DNA from 3 places in the Pantoea sp. X-Soil-OKNW-713 genome. Region 2 is predicted to be linked to each of the others. Evidence: predicted binding sites of a transcription regulator. Region 2 holds the regulator's gene; each other region holds the start of a gene.

Region 1 (7,476 bases), 660 kb from region 2:
GGTGGGATAGCGCGCAATGGCTTCTCCGTCCAAAAACACCTGACCTTTTAACGGCGTATTCAGACGACTCAGGGTGCGTAACAGGGTTGATTTGCCACAGGCATTCGGGCCGATAATCACCGTCAGCTCCCCTTCCGGGATCGCCACCGACAAATTTTCTGCCACCACTTTTTTGTCGTAACCCAGCGTCAACCCTTCGCCATAGAGACGACTGGAGATTTCGGTCATTGGCGTCGTGCCTCCCGCACCAGTAAAGCAATCAGATAAAGGCCGCCGATGCTGACGGTAATCACCCCCACCGGCAATTGATAAGGTAAGAACAGATGCTGGGCCGCGAAATCGGCAGCAATCAGCAACAGCGCTCCACACAACCCTGCCAACGGCATGCCGCCGCCGAGACGGCGCGCAATCTGCGGTGCCAGTAGCGCCACAAAGGAGATCGGGCCGACCAGCGCCGTTGAAGCAGCGATCAGCACCACGCCAAGCAGCATCAACCACAGGCGGCTACGCTCCACCGGCACACCAAGGGCGCAGGCGGTGTCATCCCCCATCTCCAGCAAACGCATCCGGCGGGCCAGCAGCGCCACCAACAGCAGCGCCAGCAGTAACACCACGATCACCGGCGGCGTTTTTGTCCAGGTTATACCGTTCAGCGAACCGGCGCTCCACAGACCGGCGCTGAGGGCAGCATCCAGCGAAGCGCTGATAATCAACCAGCTGTTAAGCCCCATCAACAACGCACGCACGCTGATGCCGACAATAATCAAACGGAAAGTTTCCACGCCGTTACGCCAGGCAAACAGGTAAACCAGCGCGGCAGTGGCAATGCCGCCAATCATCGCAGCGGCCGTCATCGCCGAGGCGTTTTGGTTGAACAACACCAGCGCCACCAGCACACCGCTGTAGGCACCGGTGTTAAAGCCAAGAATATCCGGGCTGCCTAATGGATTACGCAACAGTGACTGGAAAATCGCGCCGCTCACGCCCAACGCTGCGCCAATCAGCAACGCCATCAACACGCGTGGCAGACGCCACTCCAGCACGATCAGTTTGATATTGCTGGCACCCTGTCCCAGCATCACCTGCCAGATTTGTTCACCGCTGACCGGCAAAGCACCCCGTGTCATCGCCAGAAACGCGAGCAATCCGCAACCGAGCAGCAACCAGAAGGTATGAAACATGACGCGCCGGGTCATACAACACCTCGCGCGAGTTTGCGCCGCACCAGTACAATCAACATCGGTGCTCCCAGCATGGCGGTAACGATAGAAACGCGCAGCTCACCAGGCACCAGCAGTCGACCAATAATATCCGCCGTTAACAGCAGGATCGGCGTCACCAACGCGGTAGCAGACAGTAGCCAGCGATGGTCATTCCCCACCAGCCAGCGCGCCAGATGCGGCGTCATCAACCCAACAAACGCAATCGGTCCAACCGCTGCGGTGGCTGCACCGCACAGCAGCGCAATCGCCAGCAGCCCCAGTACCTGGGTTCGGGCCACGCGCGTACCCAGCGCGGTCGCCATATCGCCGCCCATACTCAGGCTGTTTAACGCCTGCGACAAACAGAAAGCCACCACGCTTCCGACGGCAACGGCTGGCCACAGGATACGCAGAATGGTGAAGTCGCGAATATCCAGCGAACCGCTGTGCCAGAAACGCAGGTGATCATAGATGTCAGGATTGAGCAGCGAGATGCCTGAGGTCAGCCCTTCCAGTACCGCGCTTAACGCGACACCGGCCAGGGTTAAACGCACCGGATTGACGCGCCCGCCACCTATCGCGCCGGTCATCGACACCAATAACGAAGCCAACAACGCACCGCCAAAAGCAAAACCGAGCCATTCAGACGGGGTATTTGCGCCAAACCACGCAATGCCCAGCACCACGGCGAAGCTGGCTCCGGCATTCACACCGAGAATGCCGGGGTCAGCCAGCGGATTGCGCGTCAGGCTTTGCATTAACGCGCCAGCCAGTCCCAGAGCCACGCCCGCCAGCAATCCGGCCAGGGTGCGCGGCAGACGTGCCTCGCGAACGATAACGCAATCCGCACTACCACAGGTGGTGGTAACGGCATGATAAACATCGGAAAGAGAGATGGATTTTGCCCCAAGCATTAAACTCAGGGCAATAAGGAGCACCAGCAGCATCCCTGATCCTGCAAGTGCGCGAGTCTGGTGCATAGCGTTATGAACCTTTAATCATCAACGTAATCGCGTGCGTAGGGTAAATGTGATAATGATATTTGTTATCGTTATTACTCGTATTTGTCTATGTTATCATGACTCGCCTCGCGGAAGATGAGGAAAATTGGTGCAAAAAGGCGAAGAAATGAACAAACCCTCCCACTTTATCGATCTCTCCCTGCTTAAATCCCATCCGGCGTTTCGCGCGGTATTTATCGCCCGCTTTATCTCGATTGTCGCACTCGGCATGTTGGCGGTGGCGGTGCCGGTACAAATTCAGCAGATGACAAAATCCCCCCTGCTGGTTGGACTCGGCGTTACGGTAGCCGCCTGCGGCATGTTTATTGGTTTGCTAACCGGCGGGGTACTGGCCGATCGTTATGAACGTAAGAAACTGATTTTATTCGCCCGCTCGACCTGTGGGCTGGGCTTTGTCGGACTGGCGATCAACGCGGCGTTGCCTGAACCCTCACTGACTGCGGTGTATCTGCTGGGGCTGTGGGATGGCTTTTTCGGTGCGATTGGCGTCACCGCGCTGCTGGCCGCGACTCCGGCGCTGGTCGGACGCGAGAATCTGATGCAGGCAGGCGCGATTACCATGCTTTCAGTACGCTTCGGCTCCATCCTGTCACCGGCGATAGCCGGCATGGTGATTGCCAGTGGCGGCGTGGTATGGAACTTCGTCCTCGCGGCGCTGGGGACCTTACTGACCGTGCTGACCTTACTAAAACTGCCGATGCTACCGCCGCCGCCACAGCCGCGCGAGCACCCCCTGAAATCGCTGGCAACCGGTGTGCAATTTCTGTTTACCACGCCTTTGGTGGGAATGGCGGCGTTGATGGGCGCACTGGTGACGCTGGCGAGCGCGATTCGCGTGCTCTATCCGGCGCTGGCTCCGCATTGGGAGGTGAGTGCCGACCGACTGGGATTGATGTTCGCTGCCGTGCCTTTGGGTGCCGCAATCGGCGCTGTCACCAGTGGTCGGTTAGCACAGGCCGCGCGTCCCGGTTTATTGATTATCAGTAGCGCTATCGCCTCATTTCTGGCGCTCGGGCTGTTTGGCCTGATGCCAAACTTCACCCTCGCGTTGCTCTGCCTGGTGGCGTTCGGTTACTTCAGTTCCATTACCAGCCTGGTGCAGTACACCCTGATTCAGGCATTAACCCCTGATGCGCTGCTGGGTCGTATTAACAGCTTATGGACGGCACAAAACGTCACCGGGGATGCGCTGGGCGCGGCGCTGATTGGCGGGATCGGTGCCTGGCTGTTACCTCAGCAGGCGGCCGCGGTGTTTGGCTTTGCTGCCACCCTGCTGGGCGTGCTGATGTGGCTGGTGATGGGATCGTTACGTCGCTATCAACCGCCAGCCGTAACGCTGGCGGAAGAAGCATCATGACTTCACAAACAGTTTTTCCAGGCGAGCAAGCAGGTTGCTGGCACTGAAGTAATCAAGGCGGAAGCTGTCAACGCCCATTGCATAAACCTGTTGCTGCGTCACGGCGGCGTTTTGTGCGAGGAACGGATTAGCCAGCACCGACTGACGGGTTTTGTCATCGCCAGCAAATAACAGGAAGCTGTGTCCCGTCAGGCCGCTGGCAACGTTTTCACCCGCGAGCTGAATGATGTCCTTGCGCTGTCCCATGCTGTGGCTTTGTTGAATATTGGCCGGGGGCATCGCCAGGGTGAAGCCCAGTTGCTGCAACAATTTGCCCTGCGCCGATTCAGCGGTCCACAAATTCACCGCGCGTCCATCGCCATTCCACACCAGGGCGGAAACCGGCTGCGGCGGTAATGTGATGGCTTTTTTCAGCGCGGCCTGACGATCGGCAAAGGCTTTAATATGCTGCGCCGCCTCGGTTTCATGACCGGTGGCCTCACCGAGCAGCGTCATCAGGTCCTGCCAGCTTTTATCGTCGTAGTTAATCACCAGCGTCGGTGCAATGGCAGAAAGCTGACTCACCAGCTTGATGGCGGAGTCGTTACCCGTGGCGCTGACGATAATCAGATCCGGATCTTCGGCTGCCACCGCTTCAGCGTTGGCTTCACCGATATACAGGCGTTTGACGCCGCGTTGTTTCGCCACCTCGCCCCACTGACGGAAGAAGCCCTGATCGTCGGAGAGGCGACTGTTGGGGGCGGTAGCACCCGATGCAATCACCGGCGCATCAATCGCCAGCAGTGAACCGGTCAAGGTGACGCTGGTTGAGACAATACGCTGGGGGGCTTTGGTCAATGTCACCACGCCCTGTTCGGTCTGAATTTTGCGTGGCCAGCCCTGTTCGGCACGCGCAAGTCCACTAAAAGCCTGTAAAATGAACAACAGGACAACCATGCCCCATAAACCGCATTTATTCATAAGTTTTCATCCATCATTTAGCTTATTTCCGCCCCCGGCATAAATGCCGGAAAACGCTTAAAGATAAGGGAACACCCGCGAACTGATTGACTCTTTGGACCATTCGACGTAGGTTACAGGGCCATAATAAAAATGATAATCATTCTTAATAATCTTATCATTTATAGGTGAAAATTATGGTGGAATCTTCCACGTTTGAAAATGCCTGGCTGAAGGATTTTTCCGCACTTTGTCGCGGATTCCTGTTCACATCTCCCTGGCGCAGCCTGGTGACTCAGGGGTGCTACACCACCCTGACCGAACCGGTTCAGGATGCTGCTGCGTTAGACGGTGATTTTCAGCAACAGCTGCGCCAGCATTTTGCGGCGGCGAAAAAGCAGGGTATCGAGCAACCGATTCTGGTCGGTGCGATCCCGTTTGATGTCAGCCAACCTGCCGCTTTGTTTATTCCTGAATCCCATCAGACCTTTAAGCGTGCCGATTTACTGGCCGCGTTACCGACCGAACTGAGTGCGCTGCCCGCCGTGCGCCGCCGTGCGGCAGTGCCGGATCACGACGCCTTTACCCAAATGGTGGCAGATGCGGTGGCGGCCACACAACGTGGCGATCTCGACAAAGTGGTCCTGTCGCGCCTGATGGATATCGTGACTGAACAACCGGTGGATAGCGCTGCGCTGATGCAGCGGGTCATGGCGCAAAACCCTAACAGCTACCATTTCCATCTGCCGCTGCCGCAGGGTGGTGTGTTGCTGGGAGCCAGTCCGGAACTGATGTTGCGTAAACAGGGGCGTGATTTCAGCTCTTGTCCTCTCGCCGGTTCCGCACGTCGCGATAGCGACAGCCAAACCGACCGCGCAGCCGGCGAAACGTTGATGAACTCCAGTAAAGATCGGCACGAACATCAGCTGGTCACCGATGCGATGCGCTCCACGCTGCAACCGCGCAGCCGTCTGCTGTCGGTGCCGACAGTGCCCTCGCTCATCACCACCTCAACGTTATGGCATCTCGCCACGCAGATTGATGGTGAAGTGCAGGACCCGCGCGAGAATGCCCTGTCCCTCGCCTGCCTGCTGCATCCGACTCCGGCGCTCAGCGGTTTCCCGCATCAGCAAGCGCAGCAGCTGATCCAACAGTTGGAGCCGTTCGATCGTCAGCTGTTTGGCGGCATCGTCGGCTGGTGCGATGACGCAGGCAATGGCGAATGGGTCGTCACCATCCGCTGCGGCACGGTACATGACAGCCGCGTGCGCCTGTTCGCGGGTGCCGGAATTGTGGCCGACTCTCAACCCGAATCAGAATGGCGTGAAACCGGCGTGAAGCTGGACACCATGTTGCGCGCCTTTGGACTGCAATAAAGGAAAGACCATGAGTATTCCCTACAACCGCTGGCCTGATGAACTCGCCACCCGTTACCGCGAAAAAGGCTACTGGCTCGACGTACCAATGACCGACATCCTGGCGCGTCAGCAACAGAATGACGCCATCGCGGTGATCGACGGCGAACGCCAAATCAGCTATCGCGAAATGGATCAGCTGACCGACAACCTGGCGGCTGCCCTGCAACGTCGCGGCCTGAAAACCGGCGATACCGCGTTGGTGCAGCTCGGCAACGTGGCGGATTTCTATCTGACCCTGTTTGCCTTATTTAAAATCGGCGTGGCACCCGTCAATGCGTTGTTCAGCCATCAGCGCACAGAAATGACCGCCTACGCGGCGCAGATTGAACCGGTGCTGCTGATTGCCGATCGTACCCATCCGCTGTTCGCTGATGATAGCTTTATCGATGTGCTGTGCCGCAGCCATCCCTCGTTGCAGCAGGTGATTCTGCGCAATGACACCCAGCCGGAAAACACCCTGGAAACGCTGCTGGCGGAAAGCGCCGGTGATTTCACCCCGACGCCGAGTGCGGGTGATGAAGTGGCCTTCTTCCAGCTCTCCGGCGGCAGTACCGGTACGCCGAAGCTGATCCCGCGTACCCACAACGATTACTACTACAGCATTCGTGGCAGCGTGGATATTTGCGCCGTGACCGACCGCACCCGCTATCTGGTGGCGCTGCCTGCGGCACATAACTTTCCGATGAGTTCACCCGGCGCACTCGGCGTGTTTTATGCCGGTGGTCAGGTGGTACTGGCCGCCGATCCCAGCGCAACACTGTGCTTTCCGTTGATCGAAAAACATCAGATCACCGATACCGGCCTGGTGCCGCCTGCGGTGAGCCTGTGGTTGCAGGCGATTCAGGAATGGGGCAGCAACAAACAACTGGCCTCACTGGAACGGATGCAGGTGGGCGGTGCGAAGTTGGGTGAGACATTGGCTTCCCGCATCCAACAAGAAATTGGCTGCCGGTTACAACAGGTTTTCGGTATGGCGGAAGGGCTGGTGAACTACACACGCTTCGACGACGACGAGAAAACCATCCTCACCACCCAGGGACGTCCAATTTCTGATGATGATGAAGTCTGGGTCGCCGATGCCGATGGCAATGCATTGCCGGTGGGTGAAGTGGGCCGTCTGATGACACGCGGTCCTTATACCTTCCGTGGTTACTATCGCAGCCCGGAGCATAACACCGCCAGCTTTGATGCCGACGGGTTTTACTGTTCCGGCGATCTGATTGAGATTAACCCGCAGGGTTACATCACCGTACAGGGACGCGAAAAAGATCAGATCAACCGTGGCGGAGAGAAGATCGCCGCTGAGGAGATCGAAAACCTGCTGCAACGTCACCCGGATGTGATTCACGCTGCGCTGGTATCGATGAATGATGAGCTGATGGGTGAAAAAAGCTGCGCCTTTATTGTCGCCAGCCAGCCGATTAAGCCGGTGGCGCTGCGTCGCCATCTGCGCGAACTGGGCGTAGCCGAGTTCAAATTACCCGATCGTATTACCTGCGTAGACGCCCTGCCGCTGACCCCGGTTGGTAAGGTAGATA
Region 2 (7,476 bases):
TTTACATCCTTCAGACCCGCTTTCATCAGCTGGTTAGCACGATCTTCCACCACTTTGGTGACGTTCGTATCGGCCGGGCCACCATTCGGCGGGTTGTATTTGATACCACCATCTTCCGGCGGGTTGTGCGACGGGGTGATGACGATGCCATCAGCCAGTGCGCCACCGCGTTTGTTGTGCTCAAGGATCGCGTTGGAGATAGCAGGCGTCGGCGTGTAGCCGTTGTCCTGCTGCACAATCACATCGACGCCGTTAGCCGCCAGCACTTCCAGCACCGACAAAATCGCCGGTTCAGACAGCGCATGGGTGTCTTTACCGACATAGCACGGACCGGTGATGCCGTTCTTCTTACGGTCTTCCGCGATGGCCTGCGCAATCGCCAGAATATGCATTTCGTTGAAGCTGTGACGACCTGCGCTACCACGGTGACCGGAAGTACCAAATTTCACCGCATGTTCAGGGTTATCCACATCCGGCTTCAGGACGTAGTACTGAGAGGTTAATTGTGCAACGTTAATCAAATCGCTCTGCTGGGCGGGCTGCCCGGCACGGGGGTGATTGGCCATTGGCGCTTCTCCCTGACGCTTCGGTTTAAATGGTGCCGCAAACTTTCTCTGTCAGTTCCTGCGGGAACTGCATGGCTAACATGATGTGTTCCACCATGCTGCATTTGCGACCGGTATTGGTATTGGTGATCACCCAGTACGGTGTGCCGGGCACATGCTTCGGCTTAGTATGGGTGCCATTTTGCAGCAGCGTATGCTCATCACCGGCAAAATAGACGCGGGTGCGTCCTTGCAGTGACGCCGTGGCATCCGCAAAGGCTGCGGGATCAAGACGATAGAGCGTTGACAACACCAGCATAAAGCGATTAACCGCCTTTTTCTGCTCTGCATACTCATCAGAAAGTAACAGTTCACGTACCGCACGAACGCGATCCTGCGGACGGGCTTGCGTTGCGACCGGCTGGGCTTCTTTGGCCGCAACGGCGACAACAGCAGAGGTTGCAGGGGCACTCTGACCGGCAGTGAACTTCAGCATGCGGCGCAAAATTTCGGAGGCGCTTTCACCAATGTGCTGGGTGTGGCTGGCAATATAACGGTAGAGTTCTTCGTCAACTTCAATCGTTTTCATCTTTTTCCGTACGATTCTGGCAAATGACAGAACCACGCATTTCTGCAAAGGCCTTAGCAAAATCCTGCCGTGCAAAATGTGAGCGGGCTCTAACATGAGGATTATAAAGTTAAATCCCAGGCGGCCGATAGCGCTGGCATCGTTTCAGGGCAAAAGTCGGAATATGCCCTAATGCCCACCAGGTTGGCTCCTGAGCAGGTGGATTCATGATAACCTAAGCGAAGCTCACAACCGTAAGAACTTTGCCATGATTTTGAATGCCCGTCTGGAAACTGAACAATCTGCCCCTGATGCTCCTCCGATTCTGTTAATTCATGGCCTGTTTGGCAGCCTGGATAACCTTGGCGTGCTGGCACGAGGCCTGCGCGATGCCCGTCCCACCTTGCAGGTGGATGTACGCAATCACGGTCTGTCCCCGCGTAGCGACGAGATGAACTATGCGGCGATGGCGCAAGATATCGTTGACACTCTTGACGCCCACGGCCTCGATCGTGTTGGCGTAATCGGCCATTCGATGGGTGGCAAAATTGCCATGACGTTAAGTGCCATTGCGCCGGAACGCATTGAAAAGTTGGTGATGATTGATATCGCGCCGGTGGATTATCAGACACGCCGCCATGATGAGATTTTTGCTGCTATCCGTGCCGTGAGCGCCGCGGGTGTGACGCGTCGCGGTGAAGCCGCCGAGGTGATGCGCACCCTGTTGACTGAAGAAGGGGTCATTCAGTTCATTCTGAAATCGTTCCAGGATGGCGAATGGCGCTTCAATGTGCCGGTGCTGTGGGATAATTACGCCACCATTTCCGGCTGGAATGAGGTTCCTGCATGGCCACATCCGGCGCTGTTTATTCGCGGGAGCGAATCGCCTTATCTGGACAATCAGCATCGTGATGCGTTGCTGCACCAGTTTCCACAGGCGCATGCGCATGTCATCAGTGGTGCCGGTCACTGGGTCCATGCTGAAAAACCTGAGGCGGTTTTGCGCGCAGTTCGCCGCTTTTTTGTACTGTAAAAGCAAAAGCTTGCCGCAAAACGTTTAAGGTTGGCGTCGCAAGGAGTGCTGGAGTATGATGTCGCGCTAAAAATTTGCCGCGGATGATTTTTTCACCGTGGCTGGGCCGATAATGTATAAATTGCGCAGCGCCTTTCCGCCGTTCGCGCCCACTCAGTTTTACAAAAAATGGCAAAAGAACAAACTGACCGCACCACGCTCGATCTCTTCGCTGATGAGCGACGTCCCGGTCGCCCCAAAACCAGTCCGCTAACGCGTGACGAACAGTTGCGCATTAACAAGCGCAACCAGCTAAAACGCGACAAAGTGCGTGGTTTACGTCGCGTGGAGCTAAAAATGAGCAGTGAAGCGGTTGACGCGCTTAATACTCTGGCAGAGCAGCAGAACATCAGCCGTAGCGAATTGATTGAACAAATGCTGCTGGCGCAACTCAAACTGTCGTAACACACGCAGACCGCACGCAGGAACACAAAGTCTCGGCTTTACAAGTTCCGCCACTTTGCCCGGTCTGCTATCATTCGCTTAACTGTGCATTCAACCCATATATCAGGATTTAAGAGGTTACTTAACTCATGGCAATCGTAGGCATTTTCTTCGGCAGCGATACCGGCAATACTGAAAACATTGCAAAAATGATCCAGAAACAACTGGGTAAAGATGTGGCCGAAGTGCATGACATTGCCAAGAGCACCAAAGAAGATCTCGAAGCATTCGATATCCTGCTGCTGGGCATTCCGACCTGGTACTACGGCGAAGCGCAATGTGACTGGGATGATTTTTTCCCGACTCTGGAAGAAATTGATTTCAATGGCAAATTAGTCGCGCTGTTTGGCTGCGGTGACCAGGAAGATTACGCTGAATACTTCTGTGATGCGATGGGCACCATCCGCGATATCATCGAGCCAAACGGCGCGGTGATTGTGGGACACTGGCCGACCGAAGGCTACCATTTCGAAGCCTCGAAAGGTCTGGCAGATGACAAACACTTCCTCGGTCTGGCGATCGATGAAGATCGTCAGCCTGAACTGACCAACGAACGTGTTGATAAATGGGTGAAACAGATTTTCGATGAGCTGCAACTGAAAGAGATCATTGAAGCCTGATCCCCTGCCCTCCTCAATGTGGGCGCTGGCTCACATTGAGTTAAAGGAATTTCCTATAAAAATAATAGCTACTGTTTTTTAACTTTTTCCCGCAAATCTGTAGAATACCCGTAACGGTCATCCGCTTATTCCTCTGGCATCAGAATGAGGCTGAGTGAAATGGAAACAAAGACCTGCACGATCCCCGCCGGCGTTAGTGACATTTCTCCTTACAGCCACTGGTGATTTTCAGGACATTGCCTTGGTTTTCATTTCACTGCTTGAGTTCTATAATGAGACGCAAATGAGAATGCGCGTGATCGACATTCAAGGCCCTGCGCCGCAAGTGACTAGCTAAGTAACAGGACAATATCCGCATGACTGACAACAACTCCGCATTGAAGAAGGCTGGCCTGAAAGTCACGCTCCCCAGACTGAAAATTCTGGAAGTGCTTCAGGAACCCGAATGCCATCACGTCAGCGCGGAAGATTTGTACAAACGCCTGATCGACATGGGCGAAGAGATTGGTCTGGCAACGGTTTATCGCGTTCTTAACCAGTTTGATGACGCGGGAATCGTGACCCGCCATAACTTCGAGGGTGGTAAATCCGTCTTTGAACTGACGCAACAGCATCACCATGACCACCTGATCTGCCTGGATTGTGGCAAAGTGATCGAATTCAGCGATGAATCCATTGAAACGCGTCAGCGCGAAATCGCCACACGTCACGGTATTAAGCTGACTAACCACAGTCTGTACTTGTACGGCCACTGTGCGTTGGGAGACTGCCGCGAAGACGATACGCTCCACGACAAGCAATAAAATGTGCTATGCAGTATAAAAAAACCGGTGCCTGGCACCGGTTTTTTTATGGCTGCATCACTGCACCAGCGTTTCCTGTAAATAACGCCAGCGCGGAATTGAAGTACTGCAATCCAGTACCGCCAGTGAGATGCGGCTCTGGTTGGTGCCGTTCATCATTTGCAATTCACGATACTGAATCGTCACTTCCTTGCTTTGTTGCGAAATGATGGCATGTTCGCTGGTGGCGATACGCATCCCTTCACGCTGACCACGCAGCTGACGGAACAGCACTTCCGTCGCATTGAAATCCAGTTGCTTGCCCTGCGGGGTCACCATTTTGAAATCCGGGTGAAAGTGCGCAAGGAACAATTCAATGCTGTCGTCGGTGCTATCCGACTGATTAAAAATACGTTCGATAAGTTGATGTAATACCACTACGCTGTGTTTGGCTTCCTGAGCGAGACTTGTCATTTTTTTTCCTTTATAACCCGCGGAGCAACGTCTGAGAGCGGATAGCCTACCTGAAAAAAAGTTTTTAACACTCGTAAATTGATTAATTATGTTAAAGTCAGATTAGTTGCAAATCCCGGTAACAAGCACGTTTCGCAAGCCACAGAATAAAAGATGGCTAAACTCAAATTACAGCCAATAAAAAAGGGCGATTTCTCGCCCTTTTATCAGGATATGGGGAAAACGACAAAAAGGATTAATCGCCGATTTTCGCCCAGGTATCACGCAAACCGACAGTACGGTTGAATACCAGCTTAGAAGGCTGTGAATAAACGCTATCCGCGCAAAAATAACCTTCACGTTCAAACTGATACGGAGCAAGCGCTACTGCATCACGCAGACCCGGCTCAACAAAACCTTGTTTGATTTCCAGCGAGTTCGGGTTGATGGTGGTGAGGAAATCCTCTGCCGCACCTGGGTTCGGTACACTGAACAGACGGTCATACAGACGGAATTCCGCAGGCAGCGCATGGATCGCCGAAACCCAGTGGATCACGCCTTTCACTTTACGGCCATCAGCCGGATCTTTGCTCAGGGTATCGACGTCACAGGTACAATAGATGCAGGTGATATTGCCTTCATCATCTTTCGCTACGCGCTCGGCACGGATCACATAAGCATTACGCAGACGGACCTCTTTACCCAGCACCAGACGTTTGTACTGCTTGTTGGCTTCCTCACGGAAATCAGCGCGATCGATCCACACCTCACGGCTGAACGGAACCTCACGCGTGCCCATTTCCGGCTTGTTCGGATGGTTCGGCATGGTGATGATCTCTTCATGACCCGCAGGCAGGTTCTCAATCACCACTTTCAGCGGATCCAGCACCGCCATAGCACGCGGCGCATTCTCGTTGAGATCGTCACGGATACATGACTCCAGCGAGGCCATCTCAACGATGTTGTCCTGTTTCGTCACACCAATACGCAGGCAGAATTCACGAATCGAGGCTGCGCTGTAACCACGACGGCGCAAACCGGACACGGTCAGCATACGCGGGTCATCCCAGCCTTCTACCACCTTTTCACTCACCAGCTGAGTCAGTTTACGCTTCGACATCACCGCGTATTCCAGATTCAGACGTGAGAATTCATACTGACGCGGGTGAACCGGAATGCTGATGTTGTCCAGCACCCAATCGTACAGGCGACGGTTATCCTGGAACTCCAGCGTACACAGCGAATGGGTAATGCCTTCCAGCGCGTCGGAGATGCAGTGGGTAAAATCGTACATCGGGTAGATGCACCATTTGTTACCAGTCTGGTGATGCTCAGCAAATTTAATGCGATACAGCACCGGATCGCGCATCACGATAAAGTTTGATGCCATATCGATTTTGGCACGCAGGCAAGCCTTGCCCTCTTCGAAGCCACCGGCGCGCATTTTTTCAAACAGCGCCAGGTTCTCTTCCGGCGTGCGATCGCGGAACGGGCTGTTTTTACCTGGGGCAGTCAGGGTGCCACGGTATTCGCGAATCTCTTCCGGCGAAAGCTCATCCACATAGGCCAGGCCTTTGTTGATCAGTTCGACCGCATAGTTGTACAGCTGGTCGAAATAGTTCGAGGAGTAACAAACGTCTCCGCTCCATTCAAAGCCCAGCCATTGCACGTCGCGCTTGATGGACTCGACGAACTCCATATCTTCTTTCACCGGGTTGGTGTCGTCGAAGCGCAGATTGCACTGTCCCTGGTAATCTTGTGCGATACCAAAATTCAGACAGATCGATTTCGCATGGCCAATATGCAGGTAACCATTGGGCTCAGGCGGGAAACGGGTATGCACGCTGTTGTGCTTACCGCTCGCCAAATCTTCGTCGATAATCTGACGAATAAAGTTCGTTGGGCGGGCTTCAGCCTCACTCATCTCAAAATCCTCAAATACAATACGGGTGATTTGTCCTGGAAAGTAACGGAGTATGATCCACAAAGCGCAGAAGGGAAACAACCGTTTGTTGGTCGTTTTAAAACAAAAAAGGCAGGAATCGCTTCCTGCCTTTGGGGTTTATCACAAGGGTTTAGCCTTTAACCTCGTACAAACGGGTTTCACCGGCGACCACTGACCCACTTGCCAGCAGATTGAGGCCAGCGAAATCATCGCTGTTGCTGACCACCACCGGGCTGATCATCGAACGGGCATGGGCGTTGAGGAAATCCAGATCCATTTCCAGCACTGGCTGGCCCGCCACCACCGTTGCGCCCTCTTCCACCAGACGCGAGAAGCCTTTGCCTTCCAGCGCGACGGTATCCAGACCCATATGCACCACGATCTCAACACCGTTCTCGCTCTCCAGACAGAAAGCATGGTTGGTATTGAAGATTTTCACGATGGTACCGGCAATCGGTGCCACCACGGTTTTACCGGTAGGCTTAATTGCCAGACCATCACCCACCGCCTTGCTGGCGAAGGCTTCGTCCGGCACCGCGTCCAGGGCAACCACTTCACCGCTCACCGGAGCCACCAGCGTGGCGATCACGCCTTTGTCGCTGTTCAGCACGGCCTGCGGCTGTGGTGCAGCGGCCTGTGGAGCAGAGGGTGCGGCAGCCGCAGCGGCGACCGGGCCTTTAGTCAGCACAGTTTTCATTGCGCTAGCGATGCTTTCCGCCTGGGTACCGACGATAATCTGCACGCTTTGTTTGTTGAGACGGATAATACCGGATGCACCCAAACGTTTCGCCACGCTGTCGTTCACCTGTGCGGCATCTTTCACGTTCAGACGCAGACGGGTGATACAGGCATCGATGTTGGTCAGGTTTTCTGAACCACCCACGGCACCAATGTAACGACGCGCCAGCGATTCGGTCTGGCTTTCGCCACTGCCGCTGTGATCAACATTGACGTCATAGCCGTCAGTTTCATCATCAGCAGCCAGTTCACGGCCCGGTGTCATGAGGTTGAATTTCTGGATAGTGAACCGGAACACCACATAGTAGA
Region 3 (7,476 bases), 490 kb from region 2:
GCGGCCAAATCGGCACGTAATGACGCATCAAACAAGGTCACCGAAGGCAAACGCGTGGTGTTTTCGTTATCTGCCCACTGCTTACCAATGTAACGCACGCCAGCTCCGGCACTCAGACCGTAGTCGAACTGATAATGGCCCCAGAATGACGCCATGCTGTTGGGGGTGACATACGGGGTATGGCCGTCGTTGCCATCGACAGAATCTTTAAAGCGCAGATGATTCAGCGTATACCCGGCGATGGTGCTGAAGCGTGGCGTAATCTGGTTACGTGCTTCCAGCTCGATACCCTGTGAATGGACTTTGCCCGATGGCGTATAGGTGCCGGAAATCACATCGCGGTTGGCAACATCATTCTGCGTCAGGTCGTACACCGCAATCGAATACATATCGCGCGTGCCAACCGGCTGATACTTCAGGCCGGCCTCGTATTGTTCAGAGGTCGTCGGTTTTAGCTGGTTGCCGTAGGGGTCGGTCAGAGAAGCAGGGGTGATGGCCTGGCTCCAGCTGACATACGGGGAGAGTCCATTATCGAAGGCGTACAGCAGGGCGGCACGGCCACTAACGTGATCATCCTGGCGGCGGCTGGTGCCATTTTCTGAAACGATGCGGTCATAGCGGCCAGACAGATCAAGGTGCCAGCGGTCCAGTTGCAGTTCATCCTGCAAATACAAACCGGTTTGATAGTAACGACGCGTCTCAGCTGTCCAGTCGTAGTCCGGCATGCTGCCCACTGCGACGCCGGTCCACGGATTGAGTGAGCTGGCGTAGCCGCTGGCGCTGAGAATATCGTTCTTATAACGATGATATTCCGCCCCCAGAGTGACGCGGTGTTGTACCGCACCGGTGCTGAAATCTGCCTGCAACTGATTATCGGTTGCCCAGGCTGACAGCGACGAACGCTCGCCAGAATAATAGCGCGTCAGCAGGTCCGGGTTAGTTGCATCCCAGCCAATCTGGTAGACCTGATCCAGATCGACATTCGAGTGGCTGTAGCTGCCGGTGGAGTGCACTGACCACACTTCATTGAAACGATGGGAAAAGTCGTAGCTGTAGATCTGCTGATGACGTTTGAACTGATCGAGCGCGCTATCGCCTTCATAAAAACTGTCGCTCAGTTTGCGGCCATTGTGGCTGTAGAGCGTACCTTCGGCAGGCACCGACCCATGATAGCCGCCTGACGGATCTTTTTGCAGATAAGCGCGCAGGATCAGGCTGGTATCGTCATTGGGTTGCCACATCAGCTGCGGCGAAATGGCGTATTTTTCTTCGCGAGTATGGTCGTATTGCGTGTCGCTGTTGCGGGTAATGCCGGTCAGGCGAAATGCCCACTGATCGTTAATCGCGTTGGTGTAATCAAAGGCCGCGCTGTTGGTCGCGTTGGTACCGGTCGACAGGCGGAAATGTCCCTCTTCAGCGAATTGCGGTCGTTTACTCACCATATTCACCAGGCCGCCGGGCACCGTCTGGCCATATAACGCCGACGAGGGGCCTTTAATGATATCAATGCGATCCAGGAACCAGGGATCCACTTGCAGGATATTAAAGCTGCCGCCATCGCTCATGACGCGCAGGCCATCAAGGAAGGTGTTATCGACATCACCGCCGTGGAAGCCACGCAGCGAGATGGTGTCGTAACGGGTTGCTGCGCCGCCAAAGTTGGTAAACACGCCAGGGGTGTAATTCAGCGCCTGGTTAAGATCGGTCGCGCCCTGATCTTCCATCTGCTGGCGCGTCACCACCGAAATGGACTGCGGCGTGGTGATCAGCGGCTGGTCGGTTTTACTTGCGCCGCTACTGCGTGTCGCCAGATAGCCTTGCGTGGGGGAGGTGGCGCTCTCCTGCGGTAGTGCGGTGACCACCAGCGTATCTTCAGCAAAACTGATGCCGGGTAACGCCAGGGCCAGTGCGCACAGCACGCGGCAACGATTGAGGGTAAACAGGCAGGTCATCTTAGTTCCTTCGAAAGAAATGAGATAATAGAAATCGTTATAAGAGTGAGAATTATTATCTTTTCGATAAAGGCATTTCAAGATGTAACCGAGAGTTTGATTAACCGGGCATTGCGTAGCGGCGCGATTTATCGCGCGGTTTTTACCGACATCGAACGCGGAAATGCGCGATAAATCGCGCCGCTACGATGGATAAATAGCCGGATCGAATGATCCGGCCAGGAGAGAAGGATTACGGTTGTGTCGCGGTCAGCGTGGGCATATTCGGAATGTCGTGCGCGCTGTCGCAGGTTTTCTCTTTCGGACAATATTTGTCGAGCAGCATCAGGGTTACGCCGTTGGTCCAGCCAAAGCCATCCTGTAACGGATACTCACCCCCGCCGCCACCGCCGAGTTTCGCCCCTTCCACCACGTATTTCTCAACCAGCTTATGCTCCTTGTCATAGGTCATCTGCACGTTCTGCAAAAAGCGCTGACCAATCTGTTGGGCCAGTTGCGGCTGCTTATAATGTTCCAGTCCGGTCACCGCGACCCACTGCAACGGAGCCCAGCCGTTAGGGGCATCCCACTGCTGGCCGTTATTGATGGTGGTGGTCACCAGCCCGCCGGGTTTCAGCAACTGTTTTTCCACGGCAGTCGCGGTGCGGTCTGCCTGTTTATCGCTGGCGAGTTGCATATATAACGGGAACAACGCCGCCGCCGTGAGTTGTGGATGTACCTGTTTACTTTGCCAGTTGTAGTCGGCGTACCAGCCGTGCTGCTCATCCCACAGATAACGATTGATCGCCGCCTGGCGGGATTCCGCTTTGCTGGCAAACTGCTGCGCCCGATCATTGTGATGCGCCAGCTTCTCGGCTTTAGATAACGTCTGTTCCAGATGGAACAGCAGGCTGTTGAGATCGACCGGGGCCAGTTGGCTGGTACGAATGGTCGCCAGATTGTGCGCATCGGTAAACCAGCGTGAGCTGAAGTCCCAACCGGATGCTGCGCCAGCGCGCAAATCGCGATACACCTGCGCCTTATCACGCTGCGTTGCTTTCTTCGCGGTATTCACGTCATCCAGCCAGGATTCGGTACGCGGCACATCGCGATCGTCCCAGTAACGGTTGAGCAGGGTACCGTCGCTCAGTTTAATCACCCGCTTACTGGCCTGACCGGCAGCCAGCGTGTCACTGCCCGCCATCCAGTAGTCATACTCTTTCTGTAACTGCGGCAAATAGTGGGTGTAGACGCTGTCACCGTCGTGGGACGCCAGCAGGTCGATCATCAGGCTAAAAAACGGTGGTTGCGAGCGGCTCAGATAGTAGCTGCGGTTGCCATTGGGGATATGGCCGTAACGATCCAGCTCCGAGGCAAAGTTATCCACCATATCCTGCACCCGATCCCAGTGGCCGCTTTCCGCCAGGCCGAGCATGGTGAAGTAGCTATCCCAGTAATACACCTCGCGGAAACGGCCACCGGGCACCACATAGGGTTTTGGCAGCGGCAGTAGAGAATCGTACTGGCTGGTCTGCGGTGTGGATCGTGTCAGTACCGGCCACAGGCCATCTATGTGGGCACGCAGGCTCTGACCGGCGGGAGGCACGTATTTATCCTGCTCTTTGGGCAGCGTGAAATTGGCATCAACGAAATGTTTCAGGTCGAAGTTGCGCTGGCTTTTCTGCATCTGCCAGTCGGCGAGAATCGATGAGGGGTTATATTTCGGCACCGCATCGGCAAAGGTTTTCTGGTCCGGATAAAATTTTGCCTGTTGCACGGCATTAAAAAGAGGGCCGAGACGGATATCGGGTGGCTGTGGCTGGTTGTTAAGCATACGGCCATTATCTTCGGCATGGGCCACGGCACTTCCCATCAGCAGAGCGGTACTGAGCAACAGGCGCAGATGCCCTGATGTAAATACGACATTTTTTATCATCGGTTTTTCTCCTTGTCCGAAAAGGTGGTGCGCTAACGCATTGACCACCCAAACAACTTTAGTCGCTATCACCGGGCTTAGCCGCTTATGGCACAGGAAATGTGAAGCACCTGGAATTAATCACGGAAGAAATTGCATTCGCGCTAAGTTTTTTGCTTGCCCTGCGACGCTATTTCCCTGAGGCTGAAAGAAAAAAAGGAGAGCAGTATGGAGATTATCTGGTATCACCCATCGATGGACCCCGAGAGCTGGCTCAGTGGGTTACGTCAGCGCTTACCGCAGGCTAAGGTCCGTCGCTGGCAGCCAGACGATAATGCACCGGCGGATTATGCGGTGGTCCGTTCACCACCGGTGGAAATGCTGCGTGGACGTGCGTTAAAAGGCGTGTTTGCGATGGGCGCAGGCGTGGACGAAATTTTGCAGCAACTGCGTCAGCACCCGGAAATGCTGGCGGCAGAGGTGCCACTGTTCCGGCTGGAAGATACCGGCATGGCACGACAGATGCAGGAATACGCGACCTGGTGCGTACTCGGCTGGTTCCGCCGCTTTGCCGATTATCAGCGCCAGCAACAACAGGCACACTGGCAGCAGCTCAAACCGTACACGCGTGAAAACTTCACCATTGGTATTCTCGGCGCTGGCGTGCTGGGCAGTAGCGTGGCGCAGAGCCTGCGTCAGTGGGGCTTCCCGGTACGTTGCTGGAGCCGTTCAGCGAAAACGCTCGACGGGGTGACCACGTTCCATGGCCGTGATCAGTTGCCCGCGTTTCTCGATGGCACTCAGGTGTTGATTGACCTGCTGCCAACCACGCCTGAAACCACCAACCTGATTGATCGCCAGTTGCTTAGTGGTTTGCCACAAGGGGCGTATTTCCTCAACATCGCACGAGGTGCGCATGTGGTGGAAGACGATTTGCTGGCGGCACTCAACAGCGGCCAACTGGCGGCGGCAGCTCTGGATGTGTTCCAGACCGAGCCGCTACCGGCGCACCATCCGCTCTGGTCACATCCGCATGTCACAATCACGCCCCATAATGCGGCCATTACCTTACCGCATGAGGCGATGGATTATATTGCCGGTGCCATACTTGAGCTGGAGCAGGGACAGCAGCCCACCGGACGAGTGGATCGTCAGCGCGGTTATTAATTTACTTTGCTGCCTGCGCGTGGCAGGCGGTCTGTCAGGAGAATCCGATGTATCCCGTTGATTTACATATGCACACCGTGGCCAGCACCCATGCCTACAGCACCCTGCATGACTATGTCGTGCAGGCGAAACAAAACGGTCTGAAGTTATTCGCGATTACCGACCACGGCCCGGATATGGCCGATGCGCCGCATTACTGGCACTTCGTAAATATGCGTATCTGGCCGCGCGTGATTGACGGTGTGGGCGTGCTGCGCGGTATTGAAGCCAATATCAAAAACCAGCAGGGCGAGATTGATTGCAGTGGCCCGATGCTGGATGCGCTGGATCTGATCGTCGCCGGGTTCCATGAACCGGTGTATGCCCCGCGCGACAAAGCGCATCATACCGAAGCGATGATCGCCACGATGGCGAGCGGCCTGGTGCATATCATCAGCCATCCGGGCAACCCGAAATTCCCGGTGGATATCCGCGCGATTGCAGAAGCGGCGGCGCATTATGATGTGGCGCTGGAGCTGAACAACTCATCCTTCACCCATTCTCGTCCGGGCAGTGAACCTAACTGCCGCGCTATCGCCGAAGCGGTACGCGATGCCGGTGGGCGTCTGGCATTTGGTTCCGACTCCCATACCGCCTTTACCCTCGGAAATTTCGAACATTGCCTGCGTATCGCGCATGAAGTGGATTTTCCGGAAGATCGCGTGTTAAATGTCACGCCGCGCCGCCTGCTCGATTTTCTCGAACAGCGTACCGGCAAGCATATTGCCGAACTGGCGGATTTTTAACTTTTTTGCCTCAAGGAATTCTGTTGCATGAATGAGTTTTCCATTCTCTGCCGAGTCATCGGCTCGTTGTTCAATCGTCAGCCGCAGGACCCGCTGCTGGTGCCCCTGTTCACCTTACTGCGTGAGGGGAAATTACAGGCGCAGTGGCCGCTGGAGCAGGATGAGCTGCTGACCCGGTTGCAGCAGAATAGCGATCCGCAGGCGCTGGCCGCCGACTATAACGCGTTATTTGTCGGCAGCGACTGTAGCGTGCCGCCCTATGCCTCACAGTGGCCGAATGGTGCGACCGAAGCGGAGGTGCGCGCGTTTCTCAGCTCGCGCGGCATGCCACTGAGCGACGCGCCTGCCGATCATTTCGGCGTACTGCTGCTGGCGGCATCCTGGCTGGAAGATCAGTCGGCGGAAGATGAATCTGCCGCGCAGACGGCGTTGTTTGATGACTACCTGCTGCCGTGGTGCGGCACCTTCCTGGGCAAGGTGGAGGCGCACGCCAGCACCGCATTTTATCGCACCCTGGCGATGCTGAGCCGCGAAGCGATTCAGGCGATGCGTGACGAGCTGGCGGAAGAAGCCGGCGACGCTGAATAAGTTACCAGCGAGCGGCGCTGCTGCCGAGCGGGACGCCCGGCGTAGCGCACAGCTGCGGCGTGCCGGGCAGGTATGACGCCGCACGCAGCCGCTCACCGATCCCCCAATGGGTGATTTCCAGCGTTGGCAGCACATCATCAGGCTGCGGCGTGATGCCGTTCTGCGTTCCGCTGGGGGCAAAGCCGTGTTGCTGCAACAGCTGGGCGGTGCGCGCCAGCGACAGACGTGCCTGCCAGCCCGTGCCATTCAGGCGGCGCTGACGTAATCCCTCCAGCACGGCGGCTGCCAGCATATAACCGGTGGCGTGATCCAGCGCCTGCACCGGCAAAGGTGTGGGTTTGGTGCTGCCGCTCCACTGCATCCCCTGATGTGCAATGCCGCAAGCCATCTGCACCAGACTGTCGAAACCGCGCCTGTTACGCCACGGGCCGCGCCAGCCCCAGGCATTCAGGCTGACATCCACCAGCCCCGGCGCGAGTTGCTGGCGAGCAGCGGCATCCAGTCCGAGATTTTCCAGCGCATCGGCGCGATAGCCGTGCACCAGTACATCAGCCTGACTGAGCAGCGTACGCAACTGATCCAGTCCGGCCACACTTTTCAAATCAAGCCGCGCACAGCGTTTGCCGCTGGTGATCTCCTCTTCCAGCGAGGGTTCCTGCCAGTCGGGAGGATCGATGCGCAGCACCTCGGCACCCAGGCTGGCGAGAAAACGTGTGGCGACCGGGCCAGCGATGATGCGCGTCAGATCCAGCACGCGGATGCCCCGTAACGGACGTGCAGCGCTGAGCGGCCAGTTGGGAATCTCTCCGCTCGCGGTGGCTTGTTGCGCGAACAACGGTTCCTGACCCACAGCAATGCCTTGCGCATGTTGCTGCCACTGCTCGACGCTGCGCATCTGTGCGGCGCAACCGCCGGCATCCACCACCGCCTGTTCCAGGGCTGCTGCCGACCAGTTCAGCACTTCAGTTGCCAGTGCCGTGCGATCGCGATGCACACCAAGCACCTTCTCCATCGCCTGGCGGTGATGACTGGCGTTGGTATGCAAGCGGATCCAACCATCACGCGTGGCGTAATCCCCGGCGAACGGATC

The links. Region 2 encodes Fur, which represses iron uptake genes when iron is present. Its sites were predicted from a motif close to ATAATAATGAGAACNACTATCAA; they were not measured.
Region 1: the regulator Fur is predicted to act here: its motif matches at 4,668-4,690, upstream of AC6I8R_RS02630 (isochorismate synthase).
Region 3: the regulator Fur is predicted to act here: its motif matches at 1,992-2,014, upstream of AC6I8R_RS08030 (TonB-dependent siderophore receptor).

The regions. Positions count from the first base shown of each region.
Region 1 is NZ_AP035995.1:585,265-592,740, reverse strand. Features, by position in the region: gene AC6I8R_RS02655 (ATP-binding cassette domain-containing protein) at 1-228, opposite strand, end outside; gene fepG (iron-enterobactin ABC transporter permease) at 225-1,196, opposite strand; gene fepD (Fe(3+)-siderophore ABC transporter permease) at 1,193-2,149, opposite strand; gene entS (enterobactin transporter EntS) at 2,331-3,581, shown strand; gene fepB (Fe2+-enterobactin ABC transporter substrate-binding protein) at 3,576-4,541, opposite strand; gene AC6I8R_RS02630 (isochorismate synthase) at 4,718-5,896, shown strand; gene AC6I8R_RS02625 ((2,3-dihydroxybenzoyl)adenylate synthase) at 5,907-7,476, shown strand, end outside.
Region 2 is NZ_AP035995.1:1,243,363-1,250,838, reverse strand. Features, by position in the region: gene pgm (phosphoglucomutase (alpha-D-glucose-1,6-bisphosphate-dependent)) at 1-566, opposite strand, end outside; gene seqA (replication initiation negative regulator SeqA) at 592-1,134, opposite strand; gene ybfF (esterase) at 1,382-2,146, shown strand; gene ybfE (LexA regulated protein) at 2,315-2,590, shown strand; gene fldA (flavodoxin FldA) at 2,719-3,249, shown strand; gene fur (ferric iron uptake transcriptional regulator) at 3,606-4,052, shown strand; gene AC6I8R_RS05705 (hypothetical protein) at 4,110-4,505, opposite strand; gene glnS (glutamine--tRNA ligase) at 4,741-6,408, opposite strand; gene nagE (N-acetylglucosamine-specific PTS transporter subunit IIBC) at 6,560-7,476, opposite strand, start outside.
Region 3 is NZ_AP035995.1:1,734,018-1,741,493, forward strand. Features, by position in the region: gene AC6I8R_RS08030 (TonB-dependent siderophore receptor) at 1-1,952, opposite strand, end outside; gene treA (alpha,alpha-trehalase TreA) at 2,185-3,867, opposite strand; gene ghrA (glyoxylate/hydroxypyruvate reductase GhrA) at 4,075-5,013, shown strand; gene AC6I8R_RS08045 (phosphatase) at 5,061-5,798, shown strand; gene AC6I8R_RS08050 (TorD/DmsD family molecular chaperone) at 5,826-6,386, shown strand; gene AC6I8R_RS08055 (CoA transferase) at 6,388-7,476, opposite strand, start outside.